One region of the Janibacter cremeus genome, then DNA from elsewhere that is predicted to be linked to it. Evidence: predicted binding sites of a transcription regulator. Region 1 holds the regulator's gene; the other holds the start of a gene.
The links. Region 1 encodes LexA, which represses DNA repair genes until DNA is damaged. Its sites were predicted from a motif close to TCGAACANNTGTTCGA; they were not measured.

Region 1 (15,542 bases):
GCATCGGCGCACGTGACGTGCTCGCCCTCGTACTCGAGCGGGTCGATCTCTGCGTTGCTCATGGCTCTCCTCGCCGCTTGACGGGGTGCTCCGAGAGGATGGAGACGCGGTTGTAGGCGTTCATGGTCACGGCGGCCCACTCCACGGCGGTGAAGGCCTCGTCGCCGAGGGTGTCGTGCGCGGAGCGCAGCCGCGCCCGTCGCACGTCGACGTCGGGGAGGGAGGTGGTCACCTCGGCGACCTCGAGCACGGCGCACTCGACGACGTCGAAGAGGGTGGACTCCCGCCACGCCGGCAGCTGCGCGATGCGCTGGCTCGTGGCGCCCGCCTCCTCGGCCTTCCGGGTGTGCAGGTCCAGGCAGAACGAGCAGCCGTTGAGCTGGGAGATGCGCACGTTCATCAGCTCGAGCGTCTGGCGGTCCAGCCCGGCGGCCTCCGCGGCGGCCGAGACCTTCATCGCGAGGGAGTTCAGCGCCTTCCACACGTCGGGGTCGGAGCGGTCCAGGAAGGGCTGACGGTCACTGGAGGACATGCCCGCAGGCTAGCCCGGACCGCTGATCGTGTCGCTCCTCGATATCCTCACCTCGTGAACATCGCCGTCGTCACCGACTCCACCGCGTCGCTGACCGAGGACCTCCGCAGCCGGCACGGGATCACCGTCGTGCCCCTGCACGTGGTCGTCAACGGCGTCGACCGCGCCGAGGGCGAGGGCGCGGACACCGGGTGGGTCGTGGAGGCGCTGCGCGCCAAGGCGGACATCAACACCTCCCGGCCGACCCCGGCGGCCTTCCTGCAGGCATACCAGCAGGTGGCGAAGGGGGGTGCCGACGCGATCATCTCGGTGCACCTGAGCGGTCACCTCTCGGGCACGGCGGACTCCGCCCGCTCCGCCGCACCCGAGTCCCCGGTACCGGTGCACGTCGTCGACTCGCAGCTGATCGGGATGGCCCTGGGGTTCGCCGCGATCGGTGCCGCGCGGGACGCGCAGGCCGGGTACGACGTCGACGACGTCCTCGAGCGCCTGGAGCGCCGCTGCGCGGCCTCGTCGATCCGACTGGTCGTGCACAGCCTCGAGCGGCTGCGCCGGGGTGGCCGCATCGGCGGTGCGGCGGCGCTGCTGGGGTCGGCCCTGGCGATGAAGCCCCTCCTCCACGTGGTGGACGGCGAGGTCCAGCCGCTGGAGCGGGTGCGCACTGCCGGCAAGGCGATCGCCCGGCTGCAGGCGCTGACGGAGGCCGACTGCGACGCGCTGCCCGACTGGGCCGACGGCGCCGACGTCGCCGTCCACCACATCGACGCGGGGGACAGGGCCGAGCTGCTGGCCGCGAACCTGGGGCAGCACGTCGACGGTGACGTGGACCTGGCGAACCTCAGCGCCGTCGTCGCCGCGCACGTCGGCCTCGGCACCGTCGGTGTCGCCGTGAGCCCGCGCCCCCGCGACTGAGCCACCACTGCTCCACAACCACCAGCGCTCGACCGGCCGGTCCACAGCGCAACGCAGGACCGACCCCGCACACCCCGCACCTCCCTAGCGTCACGGGCATGAGCCCACGTGCCAGCGAGCCCTCCACCCGGGTCGCCGAGATCCTCGATGACGACCGTGACCCCGCGGTGCTCGAGCTGCCCTCGACCGTGGCGACCGGTCGCTACTCGGTCAGTCGCCAGGCCGTGATCGGCATCGCCCTCGTCGTCGCGGTCGCGGTGGCGGTGCTCGGTGGTCGCTATCTCATGGCGCGCCAGGACGCGGCTCCCCAGCCCGTGGCGGCGGTGGCCGACGAGGGGGACCGCAGCGCCTACGCCGGGCAGGAGGCTGATGGTGAGGGCGGTGGCGCCGGAGCGGGCGGATCGGTCCCGACGCCGGCCAGCGAGCCGGACGGGGCAGCCGGCTCGGTGGCCGCCGCACCATCTGCCGCACCCGGCGTCACCGTCCACGTCGTCGGCGAGGTCAAGAGCCCGGGGATCGTCTCGCTGCCCGGGGGCTCGCGCGTCACGGACGCGCTGGAGGACGCGGGCGGCGCAACCTCCAAGGCCGACCTGACCGGCATCAACCTCGCCCGCGAGCTCGTCGACGGTGAGCAGGTCGTGGTGCCGAAACCCGGGGAGACGCCTGTCGGGGCGGCGCCTCCGACCGGGCCGGGTAGCCCCGGAGGGCCGGCCTCGCCGGATGCCCCGGTCAACCTCAACACCGCCGACCTCGCCACGCTCGAGACGCTGCCGGGTGTCGGCCCGGTCCTGGCGCAGCGGATCATGGACTGGCGCCTGGAGCACGGGCAGTTCGTCGCCGTCGAGGAGCTCGGCGAGGTCAGCGGCATCGGCGACAAGACCTACGCGCAGCTCGCCCCCAAGGTCACCGTGTGACCTCCGCGCAGCCGGTCCTCGACCTGCGGCTGCTCCTGCCGTGCCTCACAGCGTGGGCGGTGGGGGCGTGGGCGCTGTCCTGGTCCGGCGCCCAGCGCGCCACCGGTGTCGCCCTCGCCCTCGCCCTGCTTGCCGTGCTCGTGGCCGCGGGTGTGCGCTACCGCGGTCGGCACGCCCGGGCGTCGTGGCGCCGGGACGGTCCCGGCGTGCTCGCGCTGACCCTCGTCGCGACCGTGCTCGTCCTGGGCTCCTCGGCCGCGCACGAGTGGCGCCGACAGCTCGGCCCGGTCGACCGGCTCGCCGAGCGTGGCGCGATGGTCCGGGCGGAGGGGGTGGTCCTCACCGAGCCGAGGGTGCGCGCCGGGCGGCCCTCGGGCGACGAAGGGGGCGAGCCCCCTCAGCAGGCCTACCTCCGGGTCCGGCTCGAGAGCGTCGACTCACGCGGGGTCAGGACCCGGGTCCACGCGCCGGTCTTCGTCCGCGGTGACGCGGCGTGGGCCGAGGTCGGCTGGCACGACCGGATCGAGCTGACCGGCAAGCTCTCGCCAGCCGATGCCGCGGCCCCGGAGGTCGCGCAGCTGAGCCCCCGCGGCCCGCCGGTGCCGGTGGGGGAGCGCTCCACCGTCCGGGCCGGCGCCGAGCACCTGCGCAGCGGGATGCGCGAGGCGGTCGACCCGCTGCCGACCGATGCCCGCGCCCTGCTGCCGGCCCTGGTCATCGGCGACACCTCGATGACACCGCAGGAGCTGACCGACGACATGCTCGTCACCGGCATGAGCCACCTGTCGGCGGTGAGCGGCTCCAATGTCGCGGTCGTCCTCGCGGCACTCGTCGGGGCCTGCCGGCTGGGTGGGGTCCCGCGGCGCTGGCGACCGTGGGCGGCCGGGGCCGGCCTGGCGTTCTTCGTCGTCCTCGCGCGACCGGAGCCCAGCGTCATCCGGGCGGCGACGATGGGGGCGATCGGCCTGATCGGGATGAGCACCTCCCGTCGCGGGGCCGGGACACCGGTGCTCTGCACGGCGGTACTCGTGCTGCTGGCGATCGATCCGTGGCTCGCCCGCTCCTACGGCTTCGTGCTGTCGACGCTGGCGACCCTGGGGCTGCTGCTCTTCGTGCGGCCCTGGTCGGCGGCGATCAACGCGCACCTGCCCCGGCAGCTGCACCTCATCGGGCCGGCGGTCGCGATCCCGCTCGCGGCGCAGCTGGTCTGCGGCCCGGTCATCGTCCTGCTCCAGGGCAATGTCAGCCTCATCGCCGTCGTGGCCAACCTCGTCGCCGCACCCTTCGTCGCACCGGCCACCGTCCTGGGCGTCACCGCCGCCCTCGTCGCGGTCGTGAGCACCACGGTGGCGACGCTCGTGGGGTGGCTGGGGACCCCCTTCGCCCTGGTCATCGCGTGGACCGCCCGGGTGGCCGCGGACGTGCCCGGCGGGGCCCTGCCGTGGCCGGACGGTGCGCCGGGGGCGCTGCTGCTCGCGGCCGTGACGGCGGTGGGCATCCTCTGCGGGCCGTGGGTGCTGCACCGGGCCCGGGCCAGTCCGCTCGTGGCTCTCGGGGTCCTCACCGTCCTCACGACCGGGTTGGTCCCCTCCCGCAGCCTCGGGTGGCCACCACCGGGGTGGCGGCTCGTCGCGTGCGACGTCGGGCAGGGGGACGGGCTGGTCCTCGCCTCGGGCCCCCGTCGGGCGGTGCTCGTCGACGTCGGTCCGGAGGACAGCGACATCGACGGTTGCCTGGACCGGCTCGGGGTGCGCTCGCTCGACGCGGTGGTGCTCACGCACTTCCACGAGGACCACGTGGCCGGTCTCGAGGACGCGCTGGGCGGACGGGCGGTCGGGGCGCTGCTCGTCACTCCCGAGGCCGATCCCGAGTGGGCGGCCCGGCAGGTCCGGGAGGTCGCCGCGGAGCACGACGTGCCGGTGCGCACGGTCGTGGCGGGCGACCGCTTCGAGCTCGGTGAGGTCAGCGCGACGGCGTGGTGGCCGGCCCGTCCCGTGGCCGGGGGGTCGCCGGCCAACAACGCGAGCATCGTGCTGCACGTGCGCAGCGGGGACGTCGACGCGCTGCTGCTCGGGGACATCGAGCGCGAGGCCGGGCACGCCCTGCTGCTCGCCCTGCGGCGCGACCCGGCGATGGCCGCGGCCGCCGACGGGCTCGAGGTGCTGAAGATGCCCCACCACGGGTCGAGCAACCTGGACGAGGGCTTCATGGACGAGGTCGCCGCGCCGGTCGCGCTCATCAGCGTCGGTGCCGACAACGACTACGGCCACCCCACGCCCTCCGCCCTCGCCTGGGCCGCGAGCCACGCCTCCCGGACCCTGCGCACCGACGTCCACGGTGACATCGCGGTCCTCGACGGGCCCAGGGTCGTCACCGAGAGGCCCGGGTGAGCCCGTAGCGTCAGACGGAGGCGGGCGTGGCCGTCGCGGCGGAGGCGACGAGCGCCTCGAGCGTGGCGGCGACGGCCGGCACCTTGAGCAGGTCCTCGGTCGTGACCGCGTGGATCCGGCGATGGCTCGTCGGGTCCAGCGGACGGATGACGACGTCGGGGTTGGAGGTCGCCGCGCGGATGAGGTCGGGGATGAGCGCCACCCCGAGACCGGCGGCGACGAACCCCTGGACGGCGACGTAGTCCTCGGTCTCGAAGGCGACCTTGGGCGCGAATCCCGCGTTGTTGGCGATCTGCAGCAGGTGCCCGCGACAGCGGGCGCACCCGGCGATCCAGTCCTCGTCGGTCAGGTCGGTCATCGAGACGACCTCCTGCCCGGCGAGCGGGTGGTCGTGGGGGAGGGCGACGCGGACCTCCTCCTCGAGCAGGGGGTGGACGGCGAAGCCCTCGAGGTCCTCGCCACGGGCGATGTCGCTGCCGTCGTAGGAGAAGGCGACGGCGAGGTCGACCTCCCCGGAGCGCAGCGCGGCGATCGACTCGGGCGGCTCGGCCTCGGCGAACTGCACCGACAGGTCCGGGTACTGCCTGCGCACCGCGGCGAGCGCGCGGGGGACGAGCGTGACCGAGGAGGAGGGGAAGGCCATCAGGCGGACCCGACCGGAGCGCAGCCCGGCGATCGCGGCGACCTCCTCCTCGGCGGCGTCGAGGGCGGCGAGCACGGGGGCGGCGTGGCGGGCCAGGACGCTGCCGGCCTCGGTCAGGCGCACGGAGCGACCGACCTTCTCCACGAGCACGGTGCCGGTGCGCTGCTCGAGCCGCTTGACCATCTGGGAGACGGCCGGTTGCGAGTAGCCGAGGGCGAGGGCAGCGGCGGTGAAGCTGCCCTCCTCGGCGATGGCGCGCATCACGCGCAGCCCTGCGGCGTCGATCATGCCGCCATGCTAAGCCGTGGGTGGTGGATCAGGGGTCCGGCTACGTCGCATACTGGGCGGGTGATCGAGGACATCGCCCGCGTGCTGTCGGCAGGACCGGCGCTGGTGCTCACGGGCGCCGGCATGTCCACCGACTCCGGCATCCCCGACTACCGCGGCCCGGACGGCCAGCGGAAGGTCACGCCCATGCACCTCTCGGAGTTCGTCGCCAGCAGCGAGGCGCGGCGGCGCTACTGGGCGCGCAGCTTCGTCGGTTGGCGCCGCTTCCACGCGGCCCGGCCCAACGCGGCGCACCATGCCGTCACGCGCCTGCAGGAGCTCGGAGCGGTGGGCCCGCTGATCACGCAGAACGTCGACGGCCTGCACCAGGCCGCCGGCACCCGCGAGGTCGTCGAGCTGCACGGCAACCTCGTCGACGTCGTCTGCCTCACCTGCGACGCGCGGGTCGCCCGTCCCGTCCTCGACGAGCGGATGGCCGCGGAGAACCCCGGCTTCGACGTCGACAGCGACGAGATCCGCCCGGACGGCGACGTGCGGCTCGACGCCGTGGACGTCGAGCGGTTCCGGGTACCGATCTGCACCTCGTGCGGGCAGGACACGCTCAAGCCGGACGTCGTCTTCTTCGGGGGAGCGGTGGACAAGCCGAAGGTCCAGCACTGCTTCGACCTGACCGACCAGGCGCCGAGCCTGCTCGTGCTCGGTAGCTCGCTGCAGGTGATGTCCGGGCTGCGCTTCGTGCGCCGGGCGGCCAAGCGCGGGATCCCGGTCGCGCTGATCACCCGGGGGCCGAGCCGGGGCGACGACCTCGTCGACCACCGCGTCGACGGGGAGCTGGCCGACTCCCTTCGCTCACTGACGCAGTCGTTGGACCGGGTGGCCGCGAGCGCCTGAGGTGGTCAGCGCAGCGCGGCCCTGACGACCTCGGGGTCGGGGTTGGTGTGCACCTCGTCGCCGATGCGCACGGTCGGGACGGTCTCGTTGCCGCCGTTGACCGAGCGGACGAAGGCGGCCGCGTCCTCGTCCGCCCAGATGCTGACCCAGGCGGCCTTGTCCTTGTCCTTGCCCAGGGCGCCGCGCAGGCGCAGGCAGAACACGCACCCGGGGCGCCAGTAGATGACGACGGGGAACTCGCTGCGCCTCGCCTCGACCTCGGCGTGGCCCGGCCCGCCGCGGCCGTTGAGCGGGGAGAGCCACCACGCGAAGACGAGGACGACGACGAACAGCACGACGTTGGACCCCTCGCCGGTGCGCACTCCCTGTGCCGCGAGGACGATGCCCGCGACGAGCAGGGCCAGTGCGGATCCCCATCTGCGCATGGGGCGATTGTGCCTCAGAGGCTGCGCAGGACCGCCGTCACCTTGCCCAGCACGGTCGCGTGGTCGCCGTCGATCGGCTCGAAGGCCGGGTTGTGGGGGAGCAGCCAGACGTGGCCGTCCTTGCGCTTGAAGGTCTTGACCGTCGCCTCGTTGTCGAGCATCGCCGCGATGATGTCGCCGTTGTCGGCGTCGGGCTGCTGGCGCACGACGACCCAGTCGCCGTCGCAGATGGCCGCGTCGACCATCGAGTCGCCGACGACCTTGAGCAGGAAGAGGGAGCCCTCGCCGACGATCTGCTTCGGCAGCGGGAAGACGTCGTCGACGAGCTCCTCGGCGGTGATCGGCACACCGGCGGCGATCTCACCCAGGACCGGCACGTAGCTGGCCTCGGGCCGCTCGTCGCCGGAGCCGGTGATGTCGACGTCCTCGTCCTGCGCGGTCGCACCACCACGCATGCCGCCGAAGTCGGCGGTGTCGGCGATGACCGCCTCGGCGTCCGCGTCGGGGGAGATGACCTCGATCGCGCGGGGGCGGTTGGGGTCGCGGCGCAGGTAGCCCTTGCGCTCGAGGGAGGAGAGCTGGTGGGCGACCGAGCTGGGGCTGGTCAGGCCGACGAGCTGCCCGATCTCGCGCAGGCTCGGCGGGTAGCCGCGGGTCGCGACGGCGGTGCGGATAACCTCGAGCACCTTGCGCTGGCGGGCCGTGAGGCCGTCGCCGGAGTCCCGCTCCGGGAGGTGGCGCACGGTGCTGTCGCCGCCGCCGGAGTCCGTGCTCGTGTCCTTGCCGCTGCCCTTGCTCATCTCGACCCTTCCGTCCGTGTCACCAGCGTTGTCGGTGGTCGCTGGTCAACTTCTCGGTAGTGGAGACAGTAGGACGATCGAACAGGTATTTCAAACATGTGTTCGAGCGTGTTGTTGATCTTCTTCGAACATCCGTGCTAGACATCGTACAGACGTTCTATCGAACACCGGTTCGAGGGAACACGCCACGAGGAGGACCAGATGACCGCACTCACCGTCACCCACGGCGCGCCGGTCGGTGCGCCCGCAGTCCGACCGACCCGCACCCGCCACCTGCACTCCGTCCCCACGGGCGACGCGGTCGCTGCCCCGGCGAAGGGGGCGGTGCGGCTGACCCGTCGCGGTCGCCTCACGATGACCCTGACGACGCTGGCGGTTGCCTCCGTCGCGGGCGCGGGGATGGCCTTCGGTGGCCCCGCGGCCACGCCGCAGGAAGTCACCGTCGAGCAGGGACAGACCCTGACCTCGATCGCCGCCGTCGAGATGACCGGCGTGCCGACCGACGACGCGATCGCGCAGATCCGGCAGGCCAACGACCTGGCGACCAGCCACGTCCACGCGGGGCAGACCCTGGTCATCCCCACCCCCTGAGAACCTCCCGGGCCCATCGACCCAGCCCGGGCCGGCCGTCGGCCACCTCCGCATGCCGGAGGTGGCCGACGTGCGTGTCAGGGGGGTCGGTCGAGGTGCCGCAGGGGGTTGGTCGAGGCGTCGCGGTCGCGGGTGCCGGCGAGCTGATCCCCGGTATTCCGGCCCTGTGCGCAGGGCGGTGACCGCTCACCGACGGCGCCACGCCGGGGACTTGCATCCGTTGTGTGACAGGGGTCTAATGGTCACTACATCTAGTGGTTACACAGATGTCATTCGTCCACATCTAGTACACAGGATGAGTTCGGTTCTCCACAGGATTCGGGGAATCGTCCCCATCCCGTCCACCGTTTCATCCACAGGCACACCCCTACGAACCGAGAGGAGTCGGCCATGCACTGTCCCTTCTGCCGGCACACCGACTCCCGGGTCATCGACAGCCGGACCACCGACGACGGCAGCGCGATCCGCCGCCGCCGCCAGTGCCCGGAGTGCTCCCGGCGCTTCACCACGCTGGAGAGCGCGAGCCTGTCGGTGACCAAGCGGTCGGGTGCTGCCGAGCCGTTCAGCCGGGCCAAGGTGCTCGCCGGTGTCCGCAAGGCCTGTCAGGGCCGCCCGGTCACCGAGGACCAGCTCGCCCTGCTCGCCCAGCGCGTGGAGGAGAGCATCCGCTCGCAGGGCAGCGCCGAGATCGACGCCCACGAGGTGGGCATGGCGATCCTGCCGCCCCTGCGGGACCTGGACGAGGTCGCATACCTGCGCTACGCGTCCGTCTACCAGTCCTTCGAGTCGCTCGAGGACTTCGAGGCGGCCATCAGCGCCCTGCGCCGCGAGCACGCGACCGCCACCGAGGGCGCCACCCCATAGACCCCGGGTACCGATACGCGATTGGGCTGTCGGTACCCGGTGCAAACGTAAGAACCGTACACACGGATCGAGGAGAGAAGAGCATGACCGAGACCGCCGGCAAGTCCAGCGCACGTCGCGGCTCCCGCACGAACAAGGGGCTGACGATCGAGCGCATCCACACCACCGAGGGCGTGCACCCGTACGACGAGGTGACGTGGGAGAAGCGTGACGTCGTCCAGCAGAACTGGAAGACCGGCGCGACGATCTTCGAGCAGCGCGGGGTCGAGTTCCCCGACTTCTGGTCGTTGAACGCCTCGACGATCGTGACGACGAAGTACTTCCGGGGCGCCCTGGGCACCCCGGAGCGCGAGACCGGTCTGAAGCAGCTCATCGACCGCGTCGTGCTCACCTACGTCAAGGCCGGCAAGGACAACGGCTACTTCGCCACCGACACCGACGCCGAGATCTTCGAGCACGAGCTGACGTACGCCCTGCTCCACCAGATCTTCAGCTTCAACTCCCCGGTGTGGTTCAACGTCGGCACGCAGAGCCCGCAGCAGGTCAGCGCCTGCTTCATCCTCTCCGTCGACGACTCCATGGACTCGATCCTCAACTGGTACAAGGAGGAGGGCTTCATCTTCAAGGGCGGCTCCGGCGCCGGCCTGAACCTCTCCCGTATCCGCTCCTCCAAGGAGTTGCTCTCCTCCGGTGGCACCGCCTCCGGCCCGGTCTCCTTCATGCGTGGTGCCGACGCCTCCGCCGGCACGATCAAGTCCGGTGGCGCGACCCGTCGCGCGGCGAAGATGGTCGTCCTGGACGTCGACCACCCGGACATCGAGGAGTTCGTCGAGACCAAGGCCCGCGAGGAGCACAAGATCCGTGCGCTGCGTGACGCCGGCTTCGACATGGACCTCGGCGGCGCGGACATCACCTCCGTGCAGTACCAGAACGCGAACAACTCGGTGCGCGTCAACGACGAGTTCATGCGTGCGGTCGAGGACGGGACCGAGTTCGGTCTGAAGTCGCGCACCGACGGCTCGGTCATCGAGAGCGTCGACGCCCGCGAGCTCATGGGCAAGATCGCCCAGGCCGCGTGGGAGTGCGCCGACCCGGGCATCCAGTACGACGACACGATCAACGACTGGCACACCAACCCCGAGTCGGGTCGGATCACCGCGTCGAACCCCTGCAGCGAGTACATGTCCCTGGACAACTCCTCCTGCAACCTCGCCTCGCTGAACCTGCTGAAGTTCCTCGGCGACGACGACACCTTCGACGCCGAGCGCTTCCAGAAGGTCGCCGAGCTGGTCATCACCGCGATGGACATCTCCATCTGCTTCGCGGACTTCCCGACGGACCCGATCGGTGACACCACGCGCGACTACCGCCAGCTGGGCATCGGCTACGCCAACCTCGGCGCGCTGCTGATGGCGACCGGTCACGGTTACGACTCCGACGGCGGTCGTGCCCTCGCGGCGTCGATCACCTCGCTGCTCACCGGTGCCTCCTACAAGCGCTCCGCGGAGCTCGCCGGCATCGTCGGCCCGTACAACGGCTACGCCCGCAACGCCGACGCGCACAAGCGCGTCATGCGCAAGCACCAGGCCGCCAACGACGAGATCCGCACGCTGCACACGATGGACCGCTCGATCCACAAGGCGGCCACCAAGGCCTGGGACGCGGTCGTCAAGGTCGGCGAGAAGAACGGCTACCGCAACGCCCAGGCGTCGGTGCTCGCTCCCACCGGGACCATCGGCTTCATGATGGACTGCGACACCACCGGTATCGAGCCGGACTTCTCGCTGGTGAAGTTCAAGAAGCTCGTCGGTGGCGGCTCCATGCAGATCGTCAACCTGACGATCCCGCGTGCGCTGAAGCTGCTCGGCTACACCGAGGAGACGTCCGAGGCGATCGTCGAGTACATCGCCGACAAGGGTCACGTCATCGACGCCCCGGGTCTGAAGCCGGAGCACTACGAGGTCTTCGACACCGCCATGGGTGAGCGCGCCATCGCGCCGATGGGCCACGTGCGGATGATGGCCGCGGTGCAGCCCTTCCTCTCCGGTGCGATCTCCAAGACGGTCAACCTGCCGGAGAGCGCCACGGTCGAGGAGATCGCGGACGTCTACTCCGAGGGCTGGAAGCTCGGCCTGAAGGCGCTGGCGGTCTACCGCGACAACTGCAAGGTCGGTCAGCCGCTGTCCGACGGTGGGTCCACGGCGAAGGGGGCCAAGGCGGACGCCGAGGCCGCTGCGGCGGAGTCCGCGAAGGTCGTCGAGTACCGCCCGCTGCGTCGTCGCCTCCCGAAGCGTCGCACCTCGCAGACCACGAGCTTCGCCGTGGGCGGGGCCGAGGGGTACCTGACCGCCGGCACCTACGAGGACGGCGAGCTGGGCGAGATCTTCCTGAAGTTCGGCAAGCAGGGCTCGACCCTGGCCGGTCTGATGGATGCCTTCTCCATCGCGATCTCGATCGCGCTGCAGCACGGTGTGCCGCTGGAGACCTACGTCGAGAAGTTCACCAACCTGCGCTTCGAGCCGGCCGGTATGACGGACGACCCGGACGTGCGGATGGCGCAGTCGATCATGGACTACGTCTTCCGTCGCCTCGCGCTGGACTACCTGGACTTCGACACCCGGTCCTTCATGGGCATCCACACCGCCGACGAGCGGTCGCGCCAGCTGGAGACCGGCTCGTACGCCCCGTCGTCCTCCGACGAGGACGAGGACTACGACGACGAGTCCTACAGCCAGACCGTGGCCACCACCGAGGCCCGGCCGGCCGCCAAGGAGGAGTCGACCGACACCTCCGGTACCGGCAGCGCCTCCGCACGGGAGGCCGACGCCACGATCCACTCCTCGGCCGAGCTCATGGAGAAGCTCCAGGGCAAGGCCTCGGACGCCCCGATGTGCATGACCTGCGGGACCAAGATGCGCCCCGCCGGCTCCTGCTACGTCTGCGAGGGTTGCGGCTCGACCAGCGGTTGCAGCTGATCCGCTGAGTGACTGACAGTGGCCCCCGACTCCACACGGAGTCGGGGGCCACTGTCACTTCAGAGATCAGTGTTTCTGACGACGCAGAAGCCCTCGGTAGGTCTCCTCGATGAGATCCGCCGCATCACTCGGCGGTACGTGCTCCCACAGTCGGAGGACGGTCCAACCAAGATCGGCAAGGCGCCGATCGGTGTCACGGTCTCGTTGCTCATTGATCGACAATTTCCATAACCACCAGTCTCGGTTCGACTTGGGAGTGGTGCCGTGGACCGGGCAGCTATGCCAGAAGCAGCCATCGACGAGCACTGCCAGCTTCACGCGTGTGAAGGCCAGGTCCACTCGTCGTCGTGGCAGACCGCTGATCCGATGTTGTATCCGAAACCGGAGCCCCCGTGCATGAAGGTGCTGTCGGATACGGACTTCCGGCGCGGTGCCCTCCCTCGCTTGCCGGGAGAAGCGCCGACTGACGACGGCGTCTGGCCGTCGTCGGGGTGGTGGCGTGATCGACATCGTTGACGAGGCTACTCAGCTGGTGAGGATCTCCATCGGTCTCCGGCTCGTGACCTCGGACTGGTAACGCTCTGAGACATGCTCCAAGAGAGCGTCGAGGTCACCGCTGAACGACTGCTGCACGATGCGATCGATCGTCTCGACGAGCTTCAAGCCCGGCACCAGCATCACGGGGTACTCGTCGTCCACGATCTCGACTTGTGCTTGCTTCGAGAAGTGGCCCGTTGTGACGTATACGCCGATCCAGCCACGTCGCAGCCTCGCGACGAGCCGTGCAACCTGATCTGGACTGACGCCGGAGCTAGGGAGCACGCACTTGGCTTGGCCGAGGACGACCAACGGCGCCTTGCCGTGGCCGATGCCAACATCGAGGCGGCCAACGAAGTCCATGCCACCGTCACCGCCAGCGCGAGTGAGCCATCCTGCCGTGTACGTGTGTCCCTGCTCGCCGAGGAGCTCACCCGCAACCATTGAGGCGAGGTACTCGAAGGAGTGTTTTTGACCGTCGAAGAAGCGATACGTCCTCGCGAGCAGATCCCCGTACTTGGAGCCTGCGACGGGCAGTTGCTCTTCGCGGCTGCGAACACGGCTGCTCATGACGCGACGCCGAATTCGTGGGAGCGCGGCTCGACCGTCCTTGACCCAGCGCTTCCAAGATTCGGGGGCGCGCTCGAGAGCCTGGCTCGCATTGAGCCGCGGGTCCCGTCGGTCATCGATCCACGACCAGTCGAGCTCATCGTCACGGCCGAGCGAGATGACGTTCAGGTCGAGGGCCAGGTTCGGAAAGCTTCGTCCTGTGACGGGATCCCGTTGGACTACGTACTCCAAGCGCTCGATCAGGGCCACCCCACAGAAGTCGATAAAACCCTTGTCGCGTCGCCGTCCATCTACGTACTCGCTGCGCCCGGCGAACACAAGGAGAGGCTCGGCCTGTAGCCGTTCATCGCGATCTGTTGAACCGTGACGGGACCAGGCATCGATGAGTGCCTTGTTCCCCCGCGTAGACCCCAGCGGGCCAGCGGTGGTCGCCTTGTGGTCCCCGAAGTACCGGATGTGCCCGTGGTCCAGATCGAACTCGTCATGCCAAGGCGTCTCCAACGACCCGGCCTTCCAGGGGCTGGACCGTATCGCGATGGCAGGCCGCCTCTGGCCATCGAGGGCCTTGACATGCTGGACCGCATTGATCCCGCTCTCCAGGATGATCCGTCGTTGATCATCACGCGCGCCCTGCGCGAAGTAGTGAAAGTTGAGGTATCCCTCAAAGATCGGGTCGGCGTTGGCCTTCTTCGCGTATCGAAGTGTCTCCCCGAACTGGAGCAACTTTGGGGTCGACATGGGCCGAGCTAAGCATCTACTTGGTTGCGTGTGAAGGAGGCACCCCGGAACCCGGGCATTCAGTGGCCTCCTGAGGCAAGGGCGGAGAAGAGTCCAGCACCGGCACTCTCTGTTGTACCAACGAGGGTGCCCCGGTCCAGCACGAGATTGAACCCTTCGCAACTGGTCTCTGGGAGTAGGAGGCAAGCGTGGCAGGCAGCGAGGTTGAGACCGTCCACGCCAGATGGTCCGGATTCCAAACACACAGGGTCAGACGTGCACCAGCTTGCGCGTTGAAGGGCAGACGCCAGGACGGCAGCGAACCTGTGCGGATCGCTGAGCGCAGCCAAGCCACCCAGGCTGCCAGCACTATCGGCTGTCGCAGTGTAGATCAGGATCCCGCTCTGGTCGCCATCGGTATAGAGCCGCTCACGCAGTGAAGCTGTTGGATACCCGGCGGTCAGCGAGCATTCATCGATTAGTGCATGTGCTAGCGAGTGGAGGACAAGCCGCTTCGCGCTCACATCTAGCCCACTGGCCATGGACTGCGGCGACAGTTGGTCCTGTGCCTCGAGGAGGCTTCTAACTCTGCCAACGGCGAAGGGGCTGTCGCTCCACGCGTTTAGCTGGCCAGTGTCGAGTCGGAGGAAAATGCCTTCGCCGAGAACCTCCAGCGCTGGGAGCCACCTGACATCCGCGGAGGCCAGGGGCGCCCGACGCGTTTCCTGATCCTTGTCGGACTCGACGGTCATCGGTGTGACTCGGGAGAAGCCAGCAAGAGCCCGAACCTCGCGTAGGCGAGAGACACGAGAGACCTGGGCAATTACCGGTGGTAGTTGTGCAGACGAGATGTCCACCTTGGCACAAAGGAACTCGTCGGTCCCCAGACCCTCCGTCAGACCGTTAACCAAGGCGCGGTACTCCTCGGCACGTAGGTCCTGCTGCGAGGGCCTTTCACCGCTTGCCGCAGGGGTGCGCAGTTCGAGAATGGCAGCCGCGACATCATCGGCAGTGCATCCTTCTGGCGGCTTGAACATCGATGCAAGCGCCACTGGGTCTGCGGTGGGGGTCGCATCTCGAAACTTTCGCGCGGCAAATGCCCGTGCGCGAGAACGGACTGACGGGATGGAGATCGCCGACCTCGTCTCGGCGAACCATGCATTCGATGAACCGCGCTGCAGGGTCCTGAGGGCCCCGGAGCACGATTCACTTTCAGCATTGGGTAACCAGGGGCGTTGACCGGAGCATCCCTTGATGTCCTTCAAGGCCGTGAAGTCGAATGACCCGAACATCGAGCGCTTTTGACCGCAACTGCACTCCACGATGACGTCGGACAAGCTGGAGGACTTGCCTCGTGTTGTGAAGCGCAGGTCGTGCCCTTCGGCGCGCACATATTCGCCTTGGTGAACCCACGAGCGATACGGGAAGTCTTCGATGTGGCCATTTTCGCAGCACACGATGAATCGGGAGGGGGAGACCTTGGCGTTACAGGC
Region 2 (15,542 bases), 950 kb from region 1:
ACCCGAAGAGCGGGGCGGTGCCCTGCTCGGTCACGATGGCACTGGCCTGGAACGAGGTCACCGGCTCGTCGACGAGCGGCACGATCGTGGAGAGGTCGGCGCGGGGGTGCCAGGAGCGCAGGGCCAGGATCGCCTGGCCCCCGGGGGAGTGCAGGGCGCCGACGATGAAGTCCGTCTGGCCCCCGAATCCGCTGTGGATGCGGGCACCGATGCGCGAGGCGTTGGCCTGCCCGAAGAGGTCGACCTCCAGCGCCGTGTTGATCGAGGTCATCAGGCGCTGCTCGGCGATGAGCCCCGGATCGTTCGTGTGCTCGGTCCGGGCCATCCTGACGCGAGGGTTGTCGTCGACCCAGGCGTAGAGCTCCGGCGACCCGAAGAGGAAGGACGTGGTCAAGGGATGCTCGGGGTCCAGGGCGCCGGCCGCGTCGAGGGCGAGCACCCCGTCGGAGAACATCTCGGTCCACAGGCGCAGCCCGCGGTGCTCCGTCAAGGCGGCCAGGGCGGCGTCCGGGACGGCCCCGATCCCCATCTGCAGGGTGGCGCCGTCGGGGACCCTCGCGGCGACACTGCGCCCGATGGTCTGCGCGTCCTCGCCAAGGGGTGGCGGGGCACCCGGGGAGGGGAGCGGCTCGTCGCACTCGACGGCCAGGTCGACGTCCTCGAGCGGCACCAGGGCGTCCCCGTGCGTGTACGGCATGCGGTTGTTGACGACGGCCACGACGAGACCGCCACGGGCGCGGCAGGCCTCGAGCGCCGCGGGCAGGATGTTGACCTCCAGACCGAGGGAGAGGTACCCCTCGCGCGGCGGTGCACAGTGCAGGACGACCGCGTCGACCGGCAGGCGCTCGCGGAAGAGGACCGGGACCAGGGACAGGCGGCTGGGCACGTAGCTCAGGCCCGGCCGTCGACGCTGGCCGGGCCCGACGAAGCTCGTCTCGAGGACGACTCCCTCGCGGTCGGGCAGGCCGGGGGGCCCGTTGAGCACGTTGAGGACGTAGGACTGCACGTGCTCGTCGAGCACGCGCACGGCCTCCCACGGCACGCTGTGGTTGCCGGAGACGACGACCCGGGGCGTCGCGGGCAGGGCGCGGAAGGCGGTGGCGAGGGCGGGAGTGTCGACGGTCTGCACGGACCCATCCTCGCGTGGGACGGTGGGACCGTGCCACAGCGGATGTTCGTCGCGGTCGTGCCGCCGCAGGCCGTGCTCGAGGAGCTGGCCGACTTCCTGGCGCCCCGGGAGGGGATGCCGTGGATCGATCCCTCGCAGTGGCACCTGACGCTGGCCTTCATGCCCTCGGTGCCCGATGCCCGGGAGGACGAGCTCGTCGAGCACCTCGACTCGGCGGCGGCGCGGGTCGCCCCCTTCGACGTGCAGCTCGGGGGAGCCGGGTGCTTCCCCGACCCGACCCGGGCGAAGGTGCTGTGGCTCGGGGTCGACGCCGCGGCGGAGGAGCCGCTCGCGAGGCTGGCGACCGGGGCGAGGGCCGCTGCGAACGTCTCCGGGGCGACGCCGGACGGCAAGGCCTTCGTGCCGCACCTGTCCCTGGCCCGGCTCAAGAGGCCGATCGAGGCGACGAAGTGGTTGCGGGTGCTGGACACCTTCCGCTCCTCGCCGTGGCGGGTGCGCGAGATCGAGCTCGTCGCCTCCCACCTGGGGGAGGGGCCACGGCGTCGGCCACGTCACGAGACGGTCGCCCGGCCGGCCCTGTCGGGGGAGTGATCGGGCGCTCGGGGCAATCGGGGCACTCGGGGCACGCAGTGCGGCGTGTCGGCGCGTCGGATGCTGACCTCGAACACGTGTTCGGGTAGCGTCGTCCACAGGTGCCCATCCGACAGCACTGGTGTCCACAGCCCCACGGCAGCTGCGGACCGTTGTCGGTGGTGGCTCCTAGCGTCTGACCAGACAAGCACGAGACGTCCGACAGTGCGGATCCGGTCGCCGGTGGGCGCGCCCGACACGATGACAAGGAAGGTGTGGCATGGCTGAGGTCACGACCATCGACAGCAAGCTCCACGAGCAGAAGCTCAAGTCCCTCGACAGCGTCATGGGGCAGATCGAGAAGGCACACGGCAAGGGCGCGGTCATGCGCCTCGGCGATGACGTGCGCCCTCCGATCGCGACCATCCCGACGGGGTCGATCTCCCTCGACGTCGCCCTCGGCATCGGCGGCCTGCCCCGCGGTCGTGTCGTCGAGATCTACGGTCCCGAGTCCTCCGGCAAGACGACCGTGGCCCTGCACGCCGTGGCCAACGCGCAGAAGGCCGGCGGCATCGCGGCCTTCATCGACGCCGAGCACGCGCTCGACCCCGAGTACGCGAAGAAGCTCGGTGTCGACACCGACGCCCTCCTGGTCAGCCAGCCGGACACCGGTGAGCAGGCCCTGGAGATCGCCGACATGCTGATCCGCTCCGGTGCGCTCGACATCATCGTCGTCGACTCCGTCGCCGCGCTCGTGCCCCGTGCCGAGATCGAGGGCGAGATGGGTGACAGCCACGTCGGTCTGCAGGCCCGCCTGATGAGCCAGGCGCTGCGCAAGATCACCGGTGCGCTCAGCACGTCCGGGACGACGGCCATCTTCATCAACCAGCTCCGCGAGAAGATCGGCGTGATGTTCGGCTCACCCGAGACGACCACGGGTGGCAAGGCGCTGAAGTTCTACGCCTCGGTGCGCCTGGACGTCCGGCGCATCGAGACCCTCAAGGACGGGACCGACCCGGTCGGCAACCGCACCCGGTGCAAGGTCGTGAAGAACAAGGTCTCGCCGCCGTTCAAGCAGGCCGAGTTCGACATCCTCTACGGCCAGGGCATCTCCCGTGAGGGCGGCCTGATCGACATGGGCGTCGAGCACGGCTTCGTCCGCAAGGCCGGCGCCTGGTACACCTACGAGGGCGACCAGCTGGGTCAGGGCAAGGAGAACGCGCGCAAGTTCCTCAAGGACAACCCGCAGCTCTCCGACGAGATCGAGCTGAAGATCAAGAACAAGCTCGGTATCGGTGTCGCCCCCGTCGAGGACGAGGCCAAGGAGCCGGCCGAGGTCCCCGTCGACTTCTGAGCTGGTCATGAGCGATCACGACACCACGGAGACCGCCCCGCGCACGCTCGAGGGCCTGCGCGCGGCGGTCTCCGCCATCGAGGACGGATCCGCTGACGCACCCGGCGAGCCCACGCCGGCTGAGGTGCGCAGGCCGCCCGCGGCCGGAGCCTCGAAGCCCCCCGCAGGCGAGTCGCCGAGGATCCCCCCACCCGACCCGAAGGCCACGGACGAGGACGCGGACCCGTACGCGGTCGCCCGCGCCGTCGTGCTGCGACTGCTCACCGGGGCGCCGAAGTCGCGCTCCGAGCTGGAGAAGGCGCTGCGCCGCAAGGGATGCCCCGACGACGTCGCGGCCGAGGTCCTCGACCGCTACGAGGAGGTCGGCCTGGTCGACGACGAGGCCTACGCCCAGACGTTCGTGCGGTCCAAGCAGGCCGGTCGGGGGTTGGCACGACGGGCCCTGTCGCACGAGCTGCGGAAGAAGGGCGTCGACGAGGAGCTCGCCCGGGCGGTCCTCGACGAGATCGATCCCGAGGACGAGCGTGCCCGCGCCCACGAGCTGGTGGAGAAGAAGCTGCGCTCGATGCACGGCCTGGACCGGGCCGTCCAGACGCGGCGCCTGGCCGGCATGCTCGCCCGCAAGGGGTACGGCCCGGAGGTGGCCCGTCTCGTCATCAACGAGGCGCTCGACGCCCAGCCCGAGCACCAGCGCGACTGATGGTCGATCGTGTGCCCGTGGAGGACGTCATCGCACGTCGGATGCGGGCGCACGGGCTGGGCGAGCGGGTGCCGGTGGACCGGCTCGCCGAGGTCGTCGGTGCGTGCGGCGTGCAGGACAGCCCGCCCGGGGCGGCGCTGCTCGCCCTCCACGCCCGGGTGGAGGGGCTCACACCGGAGCACCTCGACCGGGCGATCACCGAGGACAAGGTCCTGGTGCGGACCTGGGCGATGCGTGGGGCGCCCTTCCTCGTCCCGAGCGCCGACGCGGCCGTCTTCACGACCGGCGTGCTCCCGCCTACCGAGCGGGGCAGGGAGCACCTCGTCGTCGGGGTGCGGCAGGCGCTGCGCTCCCTCGGGATGGGGCTGGACGAGGCCGTCACGGCGACACGTGCCGAGATCGTCACGGTGCTGTCCGGGCGGCACCTGCCCATCGGAGCGCTCGGGGCCGAGATCTCGGCCCGGATCGCGGCCACCCTCGCGCCACGACAACGTGAGCGGTGGCGGGCCGAGGGGCCGTATGCCGAGGGACAACCGCTCGGGGAGGCCGTCGTCCACTTCTGCGTCCGCATCCTCACCCTGGAGCAGGTGGTGTGCTTCGCGCCGCGGGAGGGCACCTCGTACCCCTTCGTCCTCGTTGGCGAGTGGCTCGGCGGTGCCGTCCCGCAGGTGCCACCGGGTCAGGCGTGGGCGGAGCTCGTCCGCCGATACCTGCGGTGCCACGGCCCGTCCACCCGTGCAGAGCTGGCCGCGTGGTTGGGAGTGCGGTCCGGTGACGCCGCGGACTGGTGGGCCCTCGTCCGCGACGAGCTGACCGAGGTCGACACCGGCCGTCGGGCATGGCTGCTCACCGAGGACGCCGTGGCCCTCGGGTCGGCTCCCCGGCCCCAGGGGGTGCGACTGCTGCCGCCCCGCGATCCCTACACCCAGTCGCGTGACCGCCCCAGCATCCTGGCCCCGGAGCACCACCGGAGTGTGTGGAAGGGCGCCGGCGAGCCCGGCTCCGTGCTCGTCGACGGGAGCATCGCCGGCACATGGCGGTCCCGCACGGCCGGCCACGGGCTGACGGTCACGGTCACCCCCTTCGTCCCGCTGACGCGGCGACAGACGGAGCAGGTGCGGACCGAGGCCGAGGCGCTGGCACCCTGCGCGGGGCCACCTCCGTGCAGGTCGTCACCGCGCCGACCTGAGAGGGGCCGAGGAGAACGCCCTTCGTCCCCGCACCCCACCGCTGCCCCCGCGGTTAGTGTGGGCTGCGTGACTGATGCACTGGACTCTCTCTTCGGGACGTACTCGCCCAGTGCGGCGTGGGACGAGATGCTCGACGAGTCGGGTGAGCCGCGACCGCCCTACAAGCCGATCCACCACACCCTGCGCCTGATGGAGCCCGAGGCGCTGAAGGAACGCGCCGATGCGCTGGCCCGGATGTTCTTCGAGCAGGGCGTCACCTTCGACCACGCGGGCGAGGAGCGTCCCTTCCCCCTGGACGCCGTGCCGCGCGTCATCGACGCCGACGCCTGGCAGACCGTGGAGCAGGGCGTCGCGCAGCGGGTGAAGGTGCTCGAGGCCTTCCTCGACGACATCTACTCGCGCCCCCACGGGCTGCCCAGGGCCGTCGAGGACGGCATCATCCCGTGGAAGCTCATCGCGACCTCGGCGCACTACCACCGCGCCGTCGCCGGACTGCGACCGCCGAACGGCGTGCGCGCCCACGTCAGCGGCATCGACCTCATCCGGGACGAGGAGGGCACCTTCCGGGTGCTCGAGGACAACGTCCGGGTCCCGTCCGGGGTCTCCTACGTCATCGCCAACCGCCGGGCGATGACCAACGTCTTCCCCGAGGCCTTCGCGACGATGCGCATCCGCCCGGTGCACGACTACCCGCGGATGCTCCTCCAGGCGTTGCGGGCCTCGGCACCCGAAGGGAGGGCCGAGCCGACGGTCGTCGTCCTCACCCCCGGCGTCTACAACAGCGCCTACTTCGAGCACACGCTCCTCGCGCGGATGATGGGCGTCGAGCTCGTCGAGGGGCGCGACCTCGTCGTGCGCGGGGGAGAGGTGCGCATGCGCACGACCCACGGCGAGGAGCGGGTCGATGTGATCTACCGCCGCATCGACGACGACTTCCTCGACCCGGTGCACTTCCGCCGCGACTCGATGCTCGGCGTCCCGGGGCTGGTCTCGGCCATCCGGGCCGGGCGCGTGACCCTGGCCAATGCCATCGGCAACGGCGTGGCCGACGACAAGCTCGTCTACTCCTACGTCCCGGAGCTGACGCGGTACTACCTCGAGGAGGAGCCGATCCTCCCGAACGTCGACACCTACCGGCTCAACGAGCCCGGGGCGCTCAAGGACGTCATCGGGCGCCTGGACGAGATGGTGGTCAAGCCGGTCGACGGCTCCGGCGGCAAGGGCCTGGTCGTCGGTCCCGTCGCCTCGCCCGGCGAGCTGGACGAGCTACGGACCAAGCTGCTCGACGACCCGCGCGGATGGATCGCCCAGCCGGTCGTCCAGCTCTCGACGGTCCCGACGCTCATCGACGGGACGCTGCAGCCGCGGCACGTGGACCTGCGGCCCTTCGCGGTCAACGACGGCGACGACGTCTCGGTGCTGCCCGGGGGCCTGACCCGGGTCGCCCTGCCCGAGGGGCAGCTCGTCGTCAACTCCAGCCAGGGTGGCGGATCCAAGGACACCTGGGTGCTCGCGGGTCGGTACAACCGCCTCTCGCAGGAGTCCGACGAGGGCGAGGTCATCTTCCTCGGCTCCGGTGCACCCAACGAGACCCGCTCGACCGAGGAGGACCGCTGATGCTCAGCCGGATCGCCGATGCCCTCTTCTGGATCGGCCGCTACGTCGAGCGGGCCGACGGCACCGCTCGCATCGTCGACACGCTGCGCCTGCAGCTCCTCGACGATCCCGCGACCGACGAGCAGACGGCCTGCACGATGGTGCTGCGCGGGATCATGGGGTACGACGACGTCGGCGAGGTCGACTACACCGGCACCAGCCGGATGCTCGTCTTCGACGCGACCAACCCCAACGCGATCTCCGGGTCGTGGCACTCGGCCAGGGAGAACGCCCGCCGGGCCCGCGAGACGGTGTCCACGGAGATGTGGGAGACGGTCAACACGACCTACCACCGGTGGAACGTCTTCACGCCGGGCCGGGCGACCCAGCACCACCTCGGGTGGGTGCGCGAGCGGGCGGCGCTCGTCGGAGGCCTCGCGGACACGACGATGAGCCACGACGACGCCTGGGACTTCCTCGTCCTCGGTCGGGCGCTCGAGCGGGCGGACATGACCGCACGGCTGGTCGCCACGGGTGCGAGCGACTTCGGTCCGGGCTGGGGATCGGTGCTGGCCAGCTGCGGTGCGCAGCAGGCGATGTTGCGCACGATGCGTGGGGTCGTCACCGACCGCACGGCTGCGGCCTTCCTCACCCTCGACCGACGCTTCCCACGCTCGGTCATCGCGGCGCTGAAGGAGGCCGAGGACCGGTTGATCGTCCTCTCCCCGGACAAGGACCGGGTCGGCTTCTCCGACGAGGCCCGCCGCATCCTCGGGCACATCCGCACCTCCCTCGAGTTCAGCAACCCGGAGGTCGTCCTGCGCGACCTGCCGGAGCGGATGCAGGAGGTCCAGGAGGCCGTCATGGCGGCATCGGACGCGGTCGGCGCGCGGTACTTCATGTCCGCGCCGGTCCAGGAGTGGACGGGAGAGATCGTATGAGCAGCAGGCGCTACCGCATCGTCCACCACACGACGATGCGCTACGAGGGCGAGGTCTCCACCTCGCACAACGAGCTGCGCATGACCCCGGTCGACGAGCCGGGCCAGGTGGCCCTCGAGGCGCGCATCCGCGTGCGCCCCCTCACGTGGAGCAATGTCTACGAGGACCACTGGGGCACCCAGGTCATGGCCATGGAGGCCCAGTCCCCGCACGACGTCCTCGAGATCGAGGCCATCAGCCTCGTCGAGCGCTCGGACGTCGCGGAGGAGGCGTCGGACGCCGGCGGCTGGGAGGTGGTGCGCTCCGCGGACACCCAGGACCGGCTCAGCGAGTTCCTGGCACAGACCCCGCGCACCGCGCCTCCCGCAGAGGTGGCCGAGCTCGCCGCGCAGGTCGCCGACGAGGCCACGCCGCGAGCGGCGGCCCTGGCCTTGGCCGATCGGGTGTACCAGGCCCTCACCTACGAGCCGGGCATCACCGGCTGGCAGTCGACGGCGGCCGAGGTGTGGGAGCAGCGGCGTGGTGTCTGCCAGGACTTCGCGCACATCACCCTCGGTGGACTGCGCTCGATCGGTATCCCGTCCCGCTACGTCAGCGGCTACGTCACCGACGAGGCCGGGGAGATCCCGCGGGGGACGAGCGTCGTCGCCCGCAACCATGCGTGGGTCGAGTTCTGGGACGGCGCCTGGCGCCCGATCGACCCGACCAACCCGGGCTCGGTGGGGCTCAACCACGTGATCCTCGGCCGGGGCCGGGACTACGACGACGTCTCGCCCTTCCGCGGCATGTTCGTCGGGCCGCCGCTGGAGGAGCTCGACCTCGAGATCACCTACACGCGCCTGGGCTGACCACCATGGCCGCCGCACGAGCCCGGGCAGTGGCGGCGGTGGACGGGGAGCAGGAGCGACCCGATCAGGCCGGTTGTGCTTCCTCCGCCTCGTTCACGTGGACGGCTTGCGTGCCCTGTTGACGCATCCGGCTCTCGAGGTAGACCGCCAGCCTCGAGAGGCTGTAGTTGATGACGATGAAGACCGCGGCGAGCACGATGCCCACCGCAAACGGGTTGTCGTACACCCTGGCGAGGTAGATCCGCTCCCCGACGTCGACGATCCCGGATGCACCGATGGCGAAGCCGAGGGTCGTGTCCTTCAGCGCGACGACGCACTGGCTGATGATGGCCGGCAGCATCGAGCGCAGGGCCTGGGGCGCGAGGATCTGGACCAAGACCTGGGACTTCGTCATCCCGATGGCATATGCGGCCTCGCTCTGCCCCTTGGGGACGGCCTGGATCCCGGCACGGAAGATCTCCGCGAGGACCGACCCGTTGTAGAGCATGAGGGCGAGGACGAGCGACCAGAAGGTGCCCAGGGTGCTGCCGAACCCGTAGAACAGAACGTAGATCATCAGAAGGAGTGGCACAGCCCGGAAGAACTCGATGACGGCCCAGCACGGGAGGCGGATCCACGCCGGGTCGGCGAGACGCCCCGCGGCGAAGACCGCCCCGAAGGCGACGGCGAGCACGATCGCGACGGCAGCGCCGGCGAGGGTAGCGACGACCAGTTCCTCGAGGAGGGCCACGAGGATCCGGGGCTCGGTGAAGGCCACCCACTGGTCGGGAGTGATCATCTCCTTGGTCCACAGCTGCCACAGTGCCGCGGCCAGCAGAGCGCCCAGGACCACGGCTGTGATGACCGTGTAGATCCGCTGTCGGGCGAGGGCGCGCGGGCCGGGAGTGTCGAAGAGGACGGTACTCATGCCGCCACCCCCACTCGGCGCTCGAACATGTTGGCGATCGCCGAGATCACCGCCACGATGAGGATGTAGCCCAGTGCGATACCGATGAAGTTGACCCACAGAGACCCCGGGAAGTCCCGGATGAGGTTGCTCAGCTGGTAGGTCGCCTCGGTGATGCCGAAGACGGCCGCCACCGAGGTGTTCTTCGTCAGGGCGATGTAGACGCTGGCCAGTGGCGGGATGACCGCGCGGAAGGCCTGGGGGAGGACGACGAAGCGCAGCGACTGCCCGAAGTCCATCCCGATCGATCGGGCGGCCTCGGCCTGCCCGGCTTCGACCGTGTTCACTCCCGAGCGCACGCACTCGCACACGAAGGCCGCGGTGTAGAGGGACAGCGCCATCACCGCGCGCCAGAAGAAGCTGGGCAGGAAGCCGATGCCGGGCAGGCCCACGACCACGATGAGGAAGAGCACCACGAGCGGCGTGTTCCGGAAGATGTTGACGTAGGCGGTGCCGAACGCTCGCAACGGCGCGAGGGGCGAGACCCGCATGGCGCCGAGCGCCGTGCCGATGATCGTCGAGAAGAGCAGCGACCATCCGAGCAGCTGGAGGGTCACCACGAACCCATCAGCAAGTCTGGAGATCAACTCGGAGAAGTATTCAGGACCCACGGACGTCCTCTCGCGGCCTCGGGATGGGCTGGGTCAGGGCTCCTCGTCGGGCCGGGGCCGGGGAATGACGCGTCCGGTCGGCCCCGGCCCGGCGAGGAGCCTTTCCGGTCAGGCCGTGCAGCCCTCGTCGACGGCCGGGGGCTCCGGCGTCTCGACACCGGACTCGCCCAGCGTGCTCTGGAAGGCCTCGTCGTACGAGCCGTCCTCGAAGGAGTCGGTCAGCGTGGTGGTGAGGAACTCGCACATCTCGGCGTCGTCCTTCTGGAACCCGATGCCGTAGCGCTCCTCGCTGAACGCCTCGCCGACGACCTCGAGCTCGTCGGGGGTCTCGGCGGCGTAGCCGAGGAGGATCGCGCCATCGGTGGTGACCACGTCGACCGAGCCGTTCTCCAGCTGCGTCACGCACGCGGAGTAGGTGTCGAAGGGCACCGGCTCCGCCCCGAACTCCTCCTCGACGGTCTTGATGGACGTCGAGCCCGTCACGGAGCAGGTCTTGACGCCCTCGAGGTCATCGGGGCCGGTGATCTTGTCCTTGTCCTCCTCGCGCACGAGCAGCTGCTGCCCGGTCACGTAGTAGGGGCCTGCCTGGCCGACGACCTCGCGACGCTCCGGGGTGATCGAGTAGGAGGCGAGGACGAGGTCGACGGTGCCGTTCTCCAGGAAGGGCTCGCGGTTGTCGGAGACCGTCTCCTTCCAGGTGATGTCCTCGGGCGCGATGCCGAGCTTGCCGGCGACGATCTTGGCCATCTCGATGTCGAAGCCCTCGGGCACGTCGGCGCCGGGCGGCATGTAGCCGATACCGGGCTGGTCGAACTTCACGCCGATGGTGACCTTCCCCGCGTCGGCGAGCTCGGCCATGGTGGTGCCAGAGTCGAACTCGGGGCTGTCCTCGACGGCGACGTCGTCGCCTCCCCCGCCGCCGCAGGCGGCCAGTGTCAGTGCCAGGGCGGCCATCGTGGCGAAGGCCTTGGTCTTCTTCAGTGCCATGGGTCTTCCTCTTTCCCTCCGTGCTCGCGTTCGAGCTGTGTGGCGTTGCGGTGGTGGTCTCAGTGCTCGAGGATCTTGCCGAGGAAGTCCTTGGCGCGATCGGACTGGGGGTTGGTGAAGAACTCGGTCGGGGTGTTCTCCTCGACGATGCGTCCGTCGGCCATGAAGATGACGCGGTCGGCGGCGGTGCGGGCGAAGCCCATCTCGTGGGTGACGACGACCATGGTCATGCCGAGCTCGGCGAGGTCGACCATGACGTCGACGACCTCCTTGATCATCTCCGGGTCCAGTGCGGACGTCGGCTCGTCGAAGAGCATCACCTTCGGCTCCATCGCCAGGGCCCGCGCGATGGCGACGCGTTGCTGCTGGCCGCCGGAGAGCTGGGCCGGGTACTTGTCGGCCTGCTCGGCGATGCCGACGCGGTTGAGCAGCTCCTTGGCCCGCTTGTCCGCGTCCGCCTTGCTCTGGCCCAGGACCTTGATCGGTCCGAGGGTGACGTTCTGCAGGATCGTCTTGTGGGCGAAGAGGTTGAAGCTCTGGAAGACCATGCCGACCTCGGCACGCAGCCGGGCCAGGGCCTTGCCCTCCTGGGGCAGCGCCTGCCCGTCGAGGGTGATGGTGCCGGACTCGATCGGCTCGAGACGGTTGATGGCGCGGCACAGGGTGGACTTGCCCGACCCGGAGGGGCCGATGACGACGACGACCTCGCCGCGCTTGATCGAGAGGTCGATGTCCTGCAGGACGTGGAGGTCCCCGAACCACTTCTGCACGTCGTCGAGCACCACGAGTGGCTCGCCTCGGGCAGCGGTCATGCTCTCGGGTGGGGTGACGGTCATGCGGGCAAACCTAACGTGACGCAGGACACCGGTGGGGTCCCGGCGCGTCTTCGTGATGAATCCTTTGCCTGCGGGCCGGATCCTCCGGAGGGGTGTGGTCCCCCCTTCGCCCGGACGTACCCTTGTGGGGCCATGACTGCAACGCCCAAGACCTACGACGTGCGCACCCACGGGTGCCAGATGAACGTCCACGACTCCGAACGCCTCGCCGGCCTCCTCGAGACCGCCGGGTACACCGACATCGCCAGCGTGCCCACCGAGGACCGCGGCGAGGTCGCCGACGTCGTCGTCTTCAACACCTGCGCGGTGCGGGAGAACGCCGACAACAAGCTCTACGGCAACCTCGGCATGCTCCGCCCCCTGAAGCAGCGCAACCCCGACCTGCAGATCGCCGTCGGTGGCTGCATGGCGCAGAAGGACCGCGCGACGATCGTCGAGAAGGCCCCGTGGGTCGACGTCGTCTTCGGCACGCACAACATCGGCTCGCTGCCCGCGCTGCTCGACCGCGCGCGCCACAACGAGGAGGCGCAGGTCGAGATCCTCGAGTCGCTCGAGACCTTCCCCTCGACGCTGCCGACGCGCCGCGACTCCGCCTACTCGGGCTGGACGTCGATCTCGGTGGGCTGCAACAACACGTGCACCTTCTGCATCGTCCCCGCCCTGCGCGGCAAGGAGAAGGACCGCCGCCCCGGCGAGATCCTCGCCGAGCTCGAGGCGCTCGTCGCCCAGGGCGTCGTCGAGGTCACGCTGCTGGGGCAGAACGTCAACAGCTACGGCGTGGAGTTCGGCGACAGGTACGCCTTCGGCAAGCTGCTGCGCGCGTGCGGCGAGATCGAGGGACTGGAGCGGGTGCGCTTCACCAGCCCGCACCCGGCCGCTTTCACTGACGACGTCATCGACGCGATGGCCGAGACGCCCAACGTCATGCCGAGCCTGCACATGCCGCTGCAGTCCGGCTCCGACCGGGTGCTCAAGGCGATGCGCCGCAGCTACCGCTCCACGAAGTTCCTCGGGATCCTCGACCGCGTGCGCGAGCAGATCCCGGACGCGGCGATCACCACCGACATCATCGTCGGCTTCCCGGGGGAGACGGAGGAGGACTTCGCCGAGACGCTGCGCGTGGTGCGCGAGTCCCGCTTCTCCTCCGCCTTCACCTTCCAGTACTCCATCCGCCCCGGCACGCCGGCGGCCACGATGCCCGACCAGGTGCCCAAGGAGGTCGTGCAGGACCGGTACGAGCGCCTGGTCGAGGTGCAGGAGGAGATCTCCTGGGCCGGCAACCGTGCGCAGGAGGGCCGCGAGCTCGAGGTCCTCGTCGCGACGGGGGAGGGGCGCAAGGACCGGGAGACCGCCCGCCTGAGCGGCCGGGCCCGCGACAACCGGCTCGTCCACTTCGCCCTGCCGGAGGGCCTGCCCGAGTCCGAGCGCCCGCGTCCGGGCGACATGGTCACCGTCGGCGTCACCTACGGCGCTCCGCACCACCTCGTCGCGGACTCCGCGCTCGAGGGCGGAGCCTTCTCCGTGCGCCGGACGAAGGGCGGTGACGCGTGGGCGGCCCTGCAGGACAAGGGTGCCGAGGGGACCGTCGCCAAGCCGAGCGTCTCCCTGGGGATGCCGCGCATCGGTGCTCCCGAGCCCGTCGCGGCCACTGAGCCCGCCTGCGGCGCATAGCCGCTCGGCGCAGCCGCGCACGACGAAGGGGGGTGGGTCACCGTCAAGGGTGACCCACCCCCTTCGCCGTGTCCCCGCACCGACCGGAAGTCCGAGCGAGCTCGGCGCGAGGCAGTAGTTGACGTTTCAACAATGATCCACTAATGTTGTACCCACAACGACAGGCCAACCGCCTCCGTCCAACCCCCCACAAAGGAGTTCCCCATGACCGACGTCAGCACCGCCACCACCCTGCAGGACCTCGCCACCGGCACGTACACGATCGACCCGAGCCACACCGAGGTCGGCTTCGTCGCCCGCCACGCCATGGTCACCAAGGTCCGCGGCTACTTCCGCGACCTCGAGGGCACCATCGAGATCGCCGAGAACTTCGCCGACTCGACGGCCAACGCCACGATGAAGACCGCCTCCGTCGACACCGGCTCCGCGGACCGTGACGGCCACCTGAAGTCGGAGGACTTCTTCGACGTCGAGCAGTACCCGGAGATCACCTTCGTCGCCAAGCGCGTCCAGGACGTCTCCGGCAGCAACTTCGACCTCGTCGGCGACCTGACGATCAAGGGTGTCACCAAGGAGGTCGCCCTCCAGGCCACCTACGACGGCACCGCCCAGGACCCCTTCGGCAACGTCCGCGCCGGCTTCACCGCCGTCACCTCGGTCGACCGTGAGGACTGGGGCCTGACCTGGAACGCCGCGCTCGAGACCGGCGGCGTCCTCGTCTCGAAGAAGATCACCCTCAACCTCGAGATCTCCGCCATCAAGGCCTGAGTTCCCGACACCCCCGCGGAGCCGGGGCCGGCGCCCCTGAGCCGGCCCCGGCTTCGTCATGGGTGGGCAGTGCGAGAAGATACCGCTCATGACCATCCACCCCATCACCATCTACGGTGAGCCGGTCCTGCACACCCGGGCGGAGCCGATCACCGAGTACGACGAGTCGTTGCGCACGCTCATCGCGGACATGCACGAGACCCAGGACGCGGCGCACGGCGTCGGTCTGGCCGCCCCGCAGATCGGGGTCGGCCTGCGCGTCTTCACCTGGGACATGGCCAACGAGGACGGCGTGCCGAGCCGCGGTCACATCATCAACCCCTTCGTGAAGCCCACCAAGCCGGCCGTGGGGGAGCCCGATCGCGACCACGAGTCCGAGGGCTGCCTGTCCGTGCCCGGGTACTCCTTCCCCCTTCGCCGCGGTGAGCGGGCCGAGGTCACCGGCTACGACGTGGACGGCAACGAGCTCTCCTTCACCGCGACGGGATGGTTCGCGCGGTGCATGCAGCACGAGTACGACCACCTCAACGGCTTCCTCTACGTCGACCGGCTGAACGAGAAGTGGAAGAAGAAGGCGAAGAAGATCGTCAGGGCCGAGGAGTGGGGCGTCCCGGGGCTGACGTGGACGCCCGGCGAGGGCCCGGACCCCTTCGGCCACGACGAGGAGTCCGACGAGAGCCTGTGATCCCGCAGGTCATCGCCGTCGTCGGGGCCACGGCCACCGGCAAGTCCGACCTGGCGCTCGACCTGGCCGAGTCGCTCGGGGGTGAGGTCGTCAACGCCGATGCCATGCAGCTATACCGGGGCATGGACATCGGGACGAACAAACTGCCCGTCGACGAGCGGCGCGGGATCGCCCACCACGTCCTCGACGTCCTCGAGGTCACCGACGAGGCCACCCTCGCCGACTACCAGGAGCGGGCCGAGACGGCCATCGCCGAGGTGCTCGCCCGTGGGCGGCTGCCCGTGCTCGCCGGCGGGTCGGGTCTGTACGTGCGCGCCGCGCTGGACCACTTGGAGATCCCGCCGACGGACCCGACCGTGCGGGCCCGGCTCGAGGCCGAGGCGGAGGGCGAAGGGGGCGTGGCCGCACTGCGCGCCCGGCTGCGCTCCGTGGACCCGGCCGCCGCCGAGGCGATCCAGGCCAACAACATCCGCCGGATCATCCGTGCCCTCGAGGTCGTGGAGATCACCGGCCGTCCCTTCTCGGCGACGGCACCGACGAAGCGCTACCGACGCCCTTCGCTCGTCATCGGTCTGCGCGACGACTGGGACGCGCTGACCACGCGGATCGAGCGCCGCGCCGCACGGATGTGGGCGGACGGGTTGCTCGAGGAGGTGAGCGCGCTCGATGCCGCCGGGTTGCGTCGCGGGCGCACGGCGTCGCGGGCCATC

Region 2: the regulator LexA is predicted to act here: its motif matches at 1,790-1,805, upstream of recA (recombinase RecA).

The regions. Positions count from the first base shown of each region.
Region 1 covers NZ_CP115184.1:441,604-457,145, forward strand. The annotation lists gene O9K63_RS02025 (pirin family protein) at 1-62, opposite strand, end outside; gene O9K63_RS02030 (carboxymuconolactone decarboxylase family protein) at 59-532, opposite strand; gene O9K63_RS02035 (DegV family protein) at 587-1,444, shown strand; gene O9K63_RS02040 (ComEA family DNA-binding protein) at 1,543-2,358, shown strand; gene O9K63_RS02045 (ComEC/Rec2 family competence protein) at 2,355-4,748, shown strand; gene O9K63_RS02050 (LysR family transcriptional regulator) at 4,759-5,679, opposite strand; gene O9K63_RS02055 (NAD-dependent protein deacetylase) at 5,740-6,570, shown strand; gene O9K63_RS02060 (glutaredoxin domain-containing protein) at 6,576-6,995, opposite strand; gene lexA (transcriptional repressor LexA) at 7,010-7,795, opposite strand; gene O9K63_RS02070 (LysM peptidoglycan-binding domain-containing protein) at 7,997-8,386, shown strand; gene nrdR (transcriptional regulator NrdR) at 8,777-9,250, shown strand; gene O9K63_RS02080 (vitamin B12-dependent ribonucleotide reductase) at 9,334-12,225, shown strand; gene O9K63_RS02085 (very short patch repair endonuclease) at 12,292-12,735, opposite strand; gene O9K63_RS02090 (restriction endonuclease) at 12,751-14,070, opposite strand; gene drmB (DrmB family protein) at 14,130-15,542, opposite strand, start outside.
Region 2 covers NZ_CP115184.1:1,391,965-1,407,506, reverse strand. The annotation lists gene O9K63_RS06510 (acetyl-CoA hydrolase/transferase family protein) at 1-1,129, opposite strand, end outside; gene thpR (RNA 2',3'-cyclic phosphodiesterase) at 1,160-1,720, shown strand; gene recA (recombinase RecA) at 1,980-3,053, shown strand; gene O9K63_RS06495 (regulatory protein RecX) at 3,061-3,753, shown strand; partial or broken gene O9K63_RS06490 (winged helix DNA-binding domain-containing protein) at 3,753-4,835, shown strand; partial or broken gene O9K63_RS06485 (circularly permuted type 2 ATP-grasp protein) at 5,022-6,461, shown strand; gene O9K63_RS06480 (alpha-E domain-containing protein) at 6,560-7,480, shown strand; gene O9K63_RS06475 (transglutaminase family protein) at 7,477-8,328, shown strand; gene O9K63_RS06470 (amino acid ABC transporter permease) at 8,393-9,235, opposite strand; gene O9K63_RS06465 (amino acid ABC transporter permease) at 9,232-9,885, opposite strand; gene O9K63_RS06460 (glutamate ABC transporter substrate-binding protein) at 9,994-10,872, opposite strand; gene O9K63_RS06455 (amino acid ABC transporter ATP-binding protein) at 10,932-11,684, opposite strand; gene miaB (tRNA (N6-isopentenyl adenosine(37)-C2)-methylthiotransferase MiaB) at 11,841-13,379, shown strand; gene O9K63_RS06445 (YceI family protein) at 13,584-14,147, shown strand; gene def (peptide deformylase) at 14,236-14,832, shown strand; gene miaA (tRNA (adenosine(37)-N6)-dimethylallyltransferase MiaA) at 14,829-15,542, shown strand, end outside.